One region of the Dorea sp. AGR2135 genome, then DNA from elsewhere that is predicted to be linked to it. Evidence: riboswitches for the same ligand, from Rfam matches in the RefSeq annotation. Region 1 holds a riboswitch; each other region holds the start of a gene.
What was found. Region 1 has a riboswitch for cobalamin ahead of G593_RS0103565 (sirohydrochlorin cobaltochelatase). Riboswitches for the same ligand answer to the same signal wherever they lie in the genome.

Region 1 (3,288 bases):
GACCGTTTTAGTCGTTTTATCGAACCGGAGGCCGGGATACCTCCGATGATTACGCAACTGACCGGAATTACAAATGATATGGTAGAAGGAGCAGGGAACTGCGGCGAAGTATTGCCGGAGTTCCTTGAATTCTGCGAACAGGATACGCTGATCGGACATAATGTGCAGTTCGACTTCAGCTTTGTGAAGACAAAAGCAAAAGAACTTGGTTACACCTATGATCATATGGGAATTGATACACTTAAGATTGCCAAAGTTGTTCACGCAGACCTTCCATCCAGAAAGCTTGGCGCACTCTGCGAATACTATCATATCGAAAATGCGGCGGCGCACCGGGCATATCATGATGCTCTGGCAACCGCAAAACTGTATCAGTCTATGGCGCATTTTTATGAGGAAAAGGAACCGAAGGTTTTTAAACCACAGCCCTTGGCATATAAAGTGAAGAAAAAAGAACCGATAACCGCAAAACAGATCGAATTTCTCACAAGGCTTATGCAACAGAAGAATATTTCTATGGAAATGGACATACATACACTGACAAAGAGTGAGGCTTCCAGAGAAATCGACCGGATTTTATCCCGACCGTAATGGAAGTGAGAAACCAATATGGAATACAGTCTGACAGGCTGATGTATTGACAGTAATTATCAGATGTGTTAGATTGTAAAAGTAATAGCTAAAGATACAAAAGAATAAAAAATGTGTGAGGTGTCAGTCAGAGAAAGATATTATAAAAAGTTATTTATCTGGCTGGTGAAAAGGGAAACAGGTGTGAATCCTGTACGAACTCGTCACCGTATTTTGCGAGCTTTGAATCCTACATGCCACTGGGAGACCGGGAAGGCTGATTTTAGAGCGCTTGAGCAATAAGCCGGGATACCTGCCTTTCACAGTACAGGAACATATTTGTTCAGGCCACGAGGAACTGGCAGTACGAAATACATAGAAAGGCTATTTGACGGAAGGAAGATCATTTCGTCAATAGTTTGTTTTGCGTACTCTCTGTTCATTTTTTAATGGCAGGGATTTTTTATTATATGAATTTTTATGTAATAAAAAACCTCCGGAAAAATTATTTTGTATCTTAGAAAAAAATGGAGGATGGAAAGATGAAGAAAAAATTGGTAGTCGTATTACTTACTGCAGCTATGAGTATGTCTCTGCTTGCAGGATGTGGAGGAAATTCAGGAAGTTCTGACGCAAAGAGTGATGCAAAGACAGAGGATACGAAGGAGGACAGCGATCAGGTGGCAGCAGACAAGGTGGCAAAACTGATTGATGATATCTATGTTCAGGAGAGAACTGACAAGACAGATGAACAGTGCAAAGAAGCTAAGGAAGCCTGGGACGCATTAACAGATGCCCAAAAAGAATTAGTAGAAGGTGAAAACGCAGATCCTGATTACTTCGGAAGAGATACAGGTGACGCTTCGAAAGATGATCCGTTAAATCAGGACGAGATTGGTGAGAATGAACTTCTCGTTGTAAGTTTCGGTACATCATTCAATGACAGCCGCGCAAAAGACATCGGTGGAATTGAGAAAGCACTTCAGGCTGCTAATCCAGACTGGTCAGTAAGAAGAGCATTTACAGCTCAGATCATCATCAATCACGTACAGGCCCGTGATGATGAGAAGATTGACAACATGGAGCAGGCACTGGAGCGTGCAGTAGACAATGGAGTTAAAAACCTTGTTGTTCAGCCGACACATCTGATGCATGGTGCAGAGTATGATGAGTTATCAGAGACAGTGGAAAAATATAAAGATAAATTTGAATCTGTAAAGATTGCTGAGCCGCTTCTCGGCGAAGTTGGAGCAGATACAACAGTTATCAATGCAGACAAAGAAGCAGTTGCAAAAGCAATCACAGACGAAGCAGTTAAGACAGCAAACTATGACAGCATTGATGCAGCAGCCAAAGATGGAACCGCATTTGTATTCATGGGACATGGAACTTCACACGTTGCAAATGTAAGTTATGATCAGATGCAGACACAGATGGAGCAGCTTGGATATAAGAATGTATTTATCGGAACTGTAGAAGGTGAGCCGGAAGATACAGAGTGTCAGGCAGTCATCGAGAAAATCAAAGAGGCCGGATATAAGAAAGTAATCCTTCGTCCACTGATGGTTGTTGCAGGAGATCATGCGAACAATGATATGGCAGGAGACGATGATGATTCATGGAAGAGCCAGTTTGAAGCGTCAAAAGCATTTGACAGTGTAGAATCACAGATTGCAGGTCTTGGAGAGATTGATGCAATTCAGCAGATTTATGTAGCACATACAAAAGCTGCAATTGAAGCTAAATAGTTGACAGGTCAGATTTTCAGAGTACAATTATAAAGAAAAATAATTAGAAAAGAGAGAATGGACATGTTAAAAAAGAAATTATTAGTTTTATTACTTTCCGCCAGTATGGCAATGACAATGCTTGCCGGATGCGGAAGTAATACGGATAAGAAAGATGACACAAAAACAGAAGCTTCCAAAGATGATGCGTCAGAAGCAAAGACTGACAGCAAAGATGCGAAGGAGCCTGAGCTGGAAGATGGAACTTATAAGGTAGATTTTAATACAGACAGCGGTATGTTCCACGAGAATCCGGACTATAATGACGGAAAAGCAACGCTGACTGTTAAAGATGGTAAGATGACAGTACATATTACATTGAATTCTAAAAATATCGTACAGTTATTCTTAGGCTCAGCAGAAGATGCACAGAAAGACGGGGCAGATCTGATCGATCCGTCAGAGACAACAGAGATTACTTATTCTGATGGTTCCGCGCCAAAGGAAGCATATTCCTTTGACGTACCGGTACCGACACTGGACGATGAATTTGATCTGGCATTGATTGGAACAAAGGGTAAATGGTATGACCATAAAGTCAGTGTGTCCAATCCGGAAGCAGTGCAGTAAAAAAGATGTCGTATAATTTTTAAATAATTAAGAGCAGATGTGTTAAAGCATTTGCTCTTTCTTTGTATTTATAAAGATTTTTGATTTGACTTTTCTGTATAAACTGATAAAATGAGAGAAGTTATCAATTAAATCAAAGGAGAAATGTATGAGAAAGAGAATTGTTGCAGTGATACTTGCACTTGCCATGTCTGTTTCTATGATGGCATGTGGTGCAAAAAGTGACAGTAAACAGGAAAATACTGCTACAACAAAAGAAGTAGACAGTATGGGTTTTGATGAACTGAAGAAAGAGGCGAAAGGAAGTACAGTGACTTTCTATGGCTGGGGTGGAGATGATAAGCTGAATGACTGGCTGGAT
Region 2 (3,288 bases), on a different contig from region 1:
GCATTTGCAATCACATTTGGATTGATTGGAGGAAATCTGTTCAAAGGAATGTTCCCGGTCGTTGCAACAACAGACTTGACTTATGAAGCAACAGAGTCGGTATCATTTATGGATACAATTGTGAATATTTTCCCATCCAATTTTATTGCACCGATGTCTGAGTCCAATATGCTTCAGGTAATTGTGATGTCAGTATTGTTCGGATTTGCGATTATTCTGATTGGACCGGAGAAAAATCCACGTTTGATCCAGGGGTGTAATGATCTGAATGATATGTTTATGAAATGTATGGAGATGATCTTAAGATTATCTCCAATCGGAGTATTCTGTCTGTTGTGCCCGGTTATTGCAGTAAATGGTCCGATGATCATCGGTTCACTGGCAATGGTGCTCTTAGCAGCGTATGTCTGCTACATTATACATGCAGTTGTTGTATATTCATTAGCAGTAAAGACAATGGGCGGTATGAGTCCGATCGCATTCTTTAAAGGAATGCTTCCGGCAATGATGTTTGCATTTTCCAGTGCTTCTTCCGTAGGAACACTTCCAATCAATATGGAGTGTGTAGAGAACATGGGAGCATCAAAAGAAGTGACTTCATTTGTGCTTCCGCTTGGAGCAACAATTAACATGGATGGAACTGCAATTTATCAGGGAGTATGTGCAATCTTTATCGCGTCCTGTTATGGAATCAACCTGACACTTCCACAGATGCTGACGATTATTCTGACTGCAACACTGGCATCTATCGGAACAGCAGGTGTGCCGGGATCTGGAATGGTTATGCTGGCAATGGTACTTACATCTGTAGGACTTCCAGTAGATGGAATCGCTCTTGTAGCCGGAGTGGATCGTATCTTTGATATGGGACGTACAACAGTAAACATCACAGGTGATGCAAGCTGCTGCATGGTTGTCACAAATCTTGAGAAAAAGAAAGCATTAAGAAAAAAATAAGTATGTAGTTTCGCAAGTAGGAATGTAGAGCCATTCTTAATGATGTACACTTGGTTTTTATGAGTTTATTCTTTTTAGGAATTCCATGAAGACTGAGTGTATTTTATTTGGAAAAACGATAATTGGGTAGATATATCAATATTATTTATTTGAAATAAGCGTGCTTAATAATTATACTGGATGCAGAAGACTATATTAGTGATGGATTTGACATTTAAAAGGGAATCTGGTGAGAATCCAGGGCAGCCTATTCTACTGTAAGATGGACGAAGCTTCAACGGAGTCACTGGTATTTATATCTGCAACAGAACAGCAGTAATATAAGCCGGGAAGAGGAAAGCAGAGGATGAAATCAAGCCAGGAAACCTGCTATATAGGAATTGGGATTTTCGGTAGGGAAAAGAACAGACACTTCGTTTTATTTTCCCTGCCTTTTTTAGTGGAAAAATATTTTATACTGATCGTTCATGACAGTGATAGAAGTTATAGTGTATAAAATCCAGGGGGAATATTGAGAAACTTATTGTTTGCATGTATAATACGAGGAGGAGATTTATGCACGAATTAGACCAGATGACACCGAATCAAAGACTGAATGCTTTTATGACAGGACAATCGATGGATCGAATGCTTGCAATGCCGGTCATAGTATCTATGTCAGGCGATGTATGTGGGATGACTCATCGCGAGAAAAGAAGCTCACCGGAGAATGAGGCAAAGTGTCAGATTGAAGCGTACAAAAGATTTGGTAATGACCTTGCAGTCATTGAATACGGGCTTCACATGGTAGGAGTTGGGCTTGGGGGAACGACCAATGATCCGGAGTTTCAGACACCTGCAATCGCAACGTATCCGCTTGAAAGTTTGGATGATATTGACAAGCTGGATCCGGAATGTCTGAAAAAAGAAAATGATCCGCACCTAAGACATTGTCTGGAGGCATGCCACATTGTAAAAGAAGAAATTGGTGATGAAGTACCGGTCGGGGTTCTGATTACTGGGCCATATACAGCTGCCACAAGCTGTTATCCAGCAGAGAAGCTGTTCCGTGCCATGAGGAAATCACCAGAAAAGGTTCACAGACTTGTGCAGTTTACAACAGATTGTCTTATCGATATTTATAAAGAGTTCATTCAAGAAGGGGTATTGATCTTACAATGTGATCCACTCGCTTCTGGCACAATCTTGAGAAAGAGTCAGTATCAGGAGTTTGTGCTTCCGTATGCAAAAAAAGTAAATCAGGCAATTCATGATGCAGGAGGAATGGTCTGCTATCATATATGTGGGGATACGACCAAAACAATTGATGACATGGCAGATGCAGGAAGTGATATGATCAGTGTGGACAATGTCGTTGATTTGGAGCATGTAAAAAATACAGCAGGGCAGAAGATGCCGATTCTTGGAAATGTGGCACCGGTCGACTATTTTATTCAGGGAACAAAGGAAGAAATGGATGCAGCTGTAAAGAGGTGTTTGCAGAAAGCATGGGATTCACCGAATGGTTATATTCTTGCCTCTGGATGTGATCTTTCCGGTCAGGTAAAATTGGAGAATATTGAAGCGTTTATGAATGAAGCAAGAAAGTATGGGAAATGGCCATTAGATCCTAAGAACTTTGAGTAAAATGTGTCGGAAAGATAATCTGCCAAATTTGAATAAAAAGATATAAAATCAGAAAACTAATCTGATGGAGGTAGATAAAAAGGACATGGTTGTTCAGATCATATCTGGATTTCGAGGATCCGGAAAAACAACATTCTTAAATCAATGGATAGAACAGGTAAAGGGAAAGACTGCGGTAATTCAAAATGATTTTGGTGCACAGGCAGTTGACCGGGAAAATGCAGAAGGCAGCTTGATCTATGAAGAAATCGGTGAGGGCTGTATTTGCTGTGGGATGGCACTTGAGTTTGAAGAAAAGATGCGCCGGATTGCCATGGAAGATTGCCCGGACAGAATTTTTATAGAAGCATCTGGATTTGGAAAACTGTCTGATGTCGTGAAAGTATGTACGCAGCTAAAAGAGAAGGAACATCTTGAGATGGTGATTGGACCGAATGTTACAGTTGTAGACATTGGCATGGTGGAGGCATATGCCTCCGGACTGGGAGAATTTTATGTAGACCAGATTGAACATGCAGATGTGATTCTGGTCAATAATATTGATTCAGACGATGTGGAACCGGAGGAAATAGAAGAAGGCTGGAAAGCGCTGGAACGACTGAATACGAAAGCGTTGAAAAGTGAAGATGCACGGGAAGTATTAAAAAGTGTAATGGAATCCGGAAACGTAGATCAAAATCTTCAGATAGAAGGAGATACGCTTAT
Region 3 (3,288 bases), on a different contig from region 1:
CCTTTTGGAAAGTTATCTCTGATATGTCTGAAATTATTTCGGTACCAGTATTATCCTTTACGATGCAACGATATTTTCCGGCAAGTTTTTCTTCCATTGTAAATGTATAGTTATCTGTACCAGCACTTAATTCTTTACAATTTGTCCAACTTTCTCCATCATCACTATACTGCCATTGGTATGACAACGTAGTCCCTTCTTCACCAAGTGCATCTATAAATAAAGAAATCTTGTCTCCTGCCTTTGCAACCATCTTTGCTATTGGCTGTGACTGAATTGTTATAACCGTCTGTTTCTTAAAATCAGACAATGCTGGAAGTTTTAACGCAAGAGAACTAGTTGTGCTAAATTTCTGCGTTCTTCCATTTCTCGGTACATAATGCACTTCTTTTCCTGCCATTGAAAGTGGTACCTCGAAAGTAAATCTTTCTAACTTTTTCCCCTCAATCTTTTTTGTATCTTCTTCCCCGATAATTAGTGGTTCTTTTTCCTTATCATTTCCATTACCAATATAAATTGCATCATATGAAAAGTTTCCACTGCTTGCTGGTTCTACCCAAATGGATACCTGTATTTTATCTCCTACAACTTTTGCCTCAGATGCTCCAATTTTAAACATCGTATATGGCTGTCCTGGTTTCTTCGTATCATCACTGGCATAGATAGAAGTAATCCCATCACTTGCTACATAACCTTCCTGTGCAGTTGTGCCGCTTCCAGTATTATCTCCAGAATTGTCACTGTCTGTTTTTCCATCGTCCTTCTTATCATCATCTACAAATGTAATTGTTGCAGTATTAGAGGTTTCCTTTATATATGACTTATTGACAATGCAACGATACTTTCCTTCTGAGCTTTTTTTCATTGTAAAGCTATAATTAGCTGTTGTTGCATTTTCACCATCACAGTCTGTCCAGTTTGTTCCATCTGCGCTATACTGCCATTGATATGAAACATCTTCTTCAGAAGCACTTACAGATAATTTAACATTTTCTCCTTCTTTTGCTTTCACATCGTTCGGCTGTCCCGTAATAACTTCTACGTTTGGAACACTCATCCACAGATAATTTTCTGACCATGTTCCTTTATCAGAACGTCCTGCGGCTACCGGAATCCAACTATTCTGTTTTGACAACGGAACAGTAATAGAAAACTTGCATGTACCATTTGCTTTTTCACCTTTTGTATAACCTGTTTTTTCACTATCTGTTACAGGTCCCAAATATAACCAATCAAATACAGATTTTTCACCTGTATTAAAATCAATCGTTACCTGATTATCTTTCACTTCCATCTTTTCAACAACGATTGGAAACATCCCGTACTCGTTTCCATCGTTTTTTAACACCTTGACACCAGAAATCGCCTCTGTAGGCTGCACAGGCACTATAGAGTCCTGTGGCGCTGCTTCCTGCGTTACAGACTCATTTTTTTGCTCTGTCTGCACCGGTTCATTTTCCACATTTGATTTATCTACAGATTCTGCATTCTTATTTTCTTGTTGTGCCGGTATTGCACTTTCTGATTTTTCTGTATTTTCTTTTTCACTAACATTTTCTGACACATTATCTGTATTATCAGAAACTACGTCAGATTCTGACTCTGTTTGTGCCGCATCGGCTTCTACTACATCTTGTTCTTGTGCATATACATTCGTATACGACAAAGGTGTAGCCACCATCGATGCAACAAGCACACCTGCTAAAAAGCTTGCACTTTTTCTTTTCATCCTTTTCTTCTCCTTTATTATGTTTTACCTTGTTGTCTGGGAATTATCATGAAAATAGTCGTACGAAAAAAAAGAAAAAACTTTTACTGACATAAGTAAAAATATTTTCGTTTTATAAAACTTTCGGTACAATCAATTACTCGTGACCTGGAATTCTCATTCCATGTACCAACGACCGGCAGGTTTCCTGACTTATAGAGTTCACATAAAATCTCCTTCCCAGTTTTCCAGTGGATGAGCTGCCTTGTCAGATTATCCGCAGCCTATGATTCTACATATCTATTTACAGTGACGAGTTCGTACAGGCTTCTCACCTGTTTCCCTTTTACCTGTTCTCACAATGAAACAGCACCGAACGTTCTTCATAATTTTCCATAACAAATATAACATTTAGACTTAAGAAAGTCAATGAAACTGGGGCTTTATTACAATTCATTATACTTCAGTGATATGCTTAAAAAGCTTCCACAGGATTTCTCCCATAGAAGCTTCTTTTTTCAATTTATACGCCAAATTCCTCATACAATTTCTTACGATATTCCAAATCCTCCAACGCCTTAATACTATCTTCCTGACGATTCTGCTTTGAAAGCTTCATTAATAAATTGGCAAGCCGTTCTTCCCCTATACGTTCTCCTTCTTTTCTTCCTTCCTCTCTTCCTCGTATTCTCCCTTCTCTTAAACCTCGCTCTATTGCCTCTTCTTTTACCAGTCTTTCTCTTTCTTCCATCTTCATATACTCGACCTCCACACTTGTACTTGTTTTTATCTCCTGTATACTCTCATGCAGACGGCGAAGTCTTTCATCACATTCCTCTGGAAGTCCATGTTCATTACTCTCAGTAATATAATGAAGAAAATCCACTAATTCTTTCGATACTTCATCTTCATTTTCCCCTTTTGTACTGAGAAATAATTTTGTAACCTCATCTCCAAGTAATAAATCCGGCTGTTCCTTGCAGCGACTTTCAAACGTATAGCAATACTTCTTCATTCCATATGGATCATAGTCACAGATTACAATAATAAACAGCGGTTTTAGCTTATCAAAACCTTTTTCACCGCTTTTCAACATTGGTGCGTCCATCAATGCCTGATAGAATCTGGTTCGTTTTGGAATATTTCCTTCCTTCCGATTCTGCATCTCTACATCAAAAACGCGACCATCTTCAGATTCTGCGACAAAATCCATTCGGATTCCACGTTTTCCCGGAATATTGTGAATAACCTTCTGACCTTCTTTCCACTTGAGGCTTTTTAATCGCAAACCAGTAGATAATTCGATAATTGTCTTGCAATTTTCCAGTTCCGCGGTTGCCACATCAAATAGAAAATCGTCCGTGAGATTCATCTCCTTTAATGGCTTCCATCTGTCTTCCTGCATGATTAAGTTTTCGGTTCTCTCCATACACTTTTCTCCTGATATTATACCATTTATAGTTATTTTTTCAAACATGGAATATCGGGCGAATCTGTCCGTATGATCAGAGCAGAACTGCTCTTAAATTAACTTGATCTTTTTCGAATGTTTGAAGTGAGTATATCATAACATATTCAAC

Region 2: it holds a riboswitch for cobalamin, as region 1 does, so the genes downstream of both, G593_RS0108345 (uroporphyrinogen decarboxylase family protein) here and G593_RS0103565 (sirohydrochlorin cobaltochelatase) in region 1, are expected to answer to the same signal.
Region 3: it holds a riboswitch for cobalamin, as region 1 does, so the genes downstream of both, G593_RS19030 (immunoglobulin domain-containing protein) here and G593_RS0103565 (sirohydrochlorin cobaltochelatase) in region 1, are expected to answer to the same signal.

The regions. Positions count from the first base shown of each region.
Region 1 is NZ_ATVU01000003.1:186,560-189,847, reverse strand. Features, by position in the region: gene G593_RS0103570 (3'-5' exonuclease) at 1-591, shown strand, start outside; cobalamin riboswitch at 693-905, shown strand; gene G593_RS0103565 (sirohydrochlorin cobaltochelatase) at 1,113-2,318, shown strand; gene G593_RS0103560 (hypothetical protein) at 2,382-2,927, shown strand; gene G593_RS0103555 (ABC transporter substrate-binding protein) at 3,076-3,288, shown strand, end outside.
Region 2 is NZ_ATVU01000010.1:96,835-100,122, reverse strand. Features, by position in the region: gene G593_RS0108350 (dicarboxylate/amino acid:cation symporter) at 1-957, shown strand, start outside; cobalamin riboswitch at 1,136-1,345, shown strand; gene G593_RS0108345 (uroporphyrinogen decarboxylase family protein) at 1,513-2,583, shown strand; gene G593_RS0108340 (leucine-rich repeat protein) at 2,648-3,288, shown strand, end outside.
Region 3 is NZ_ATVU01000010.1:84,320-87,607, forward strand. Features, by position in the region: gene G593_RS19030 (immunoglobulin domain-containing protein) at 1-1,729, opposite strand, end outside; cobalamin riboswitch at 1,890-2,100, opposite strand; gene G593_RS0108305 (Rpn family recombination-promoting nuclease/putative transposase) at 2,232-3,137, opposite strand.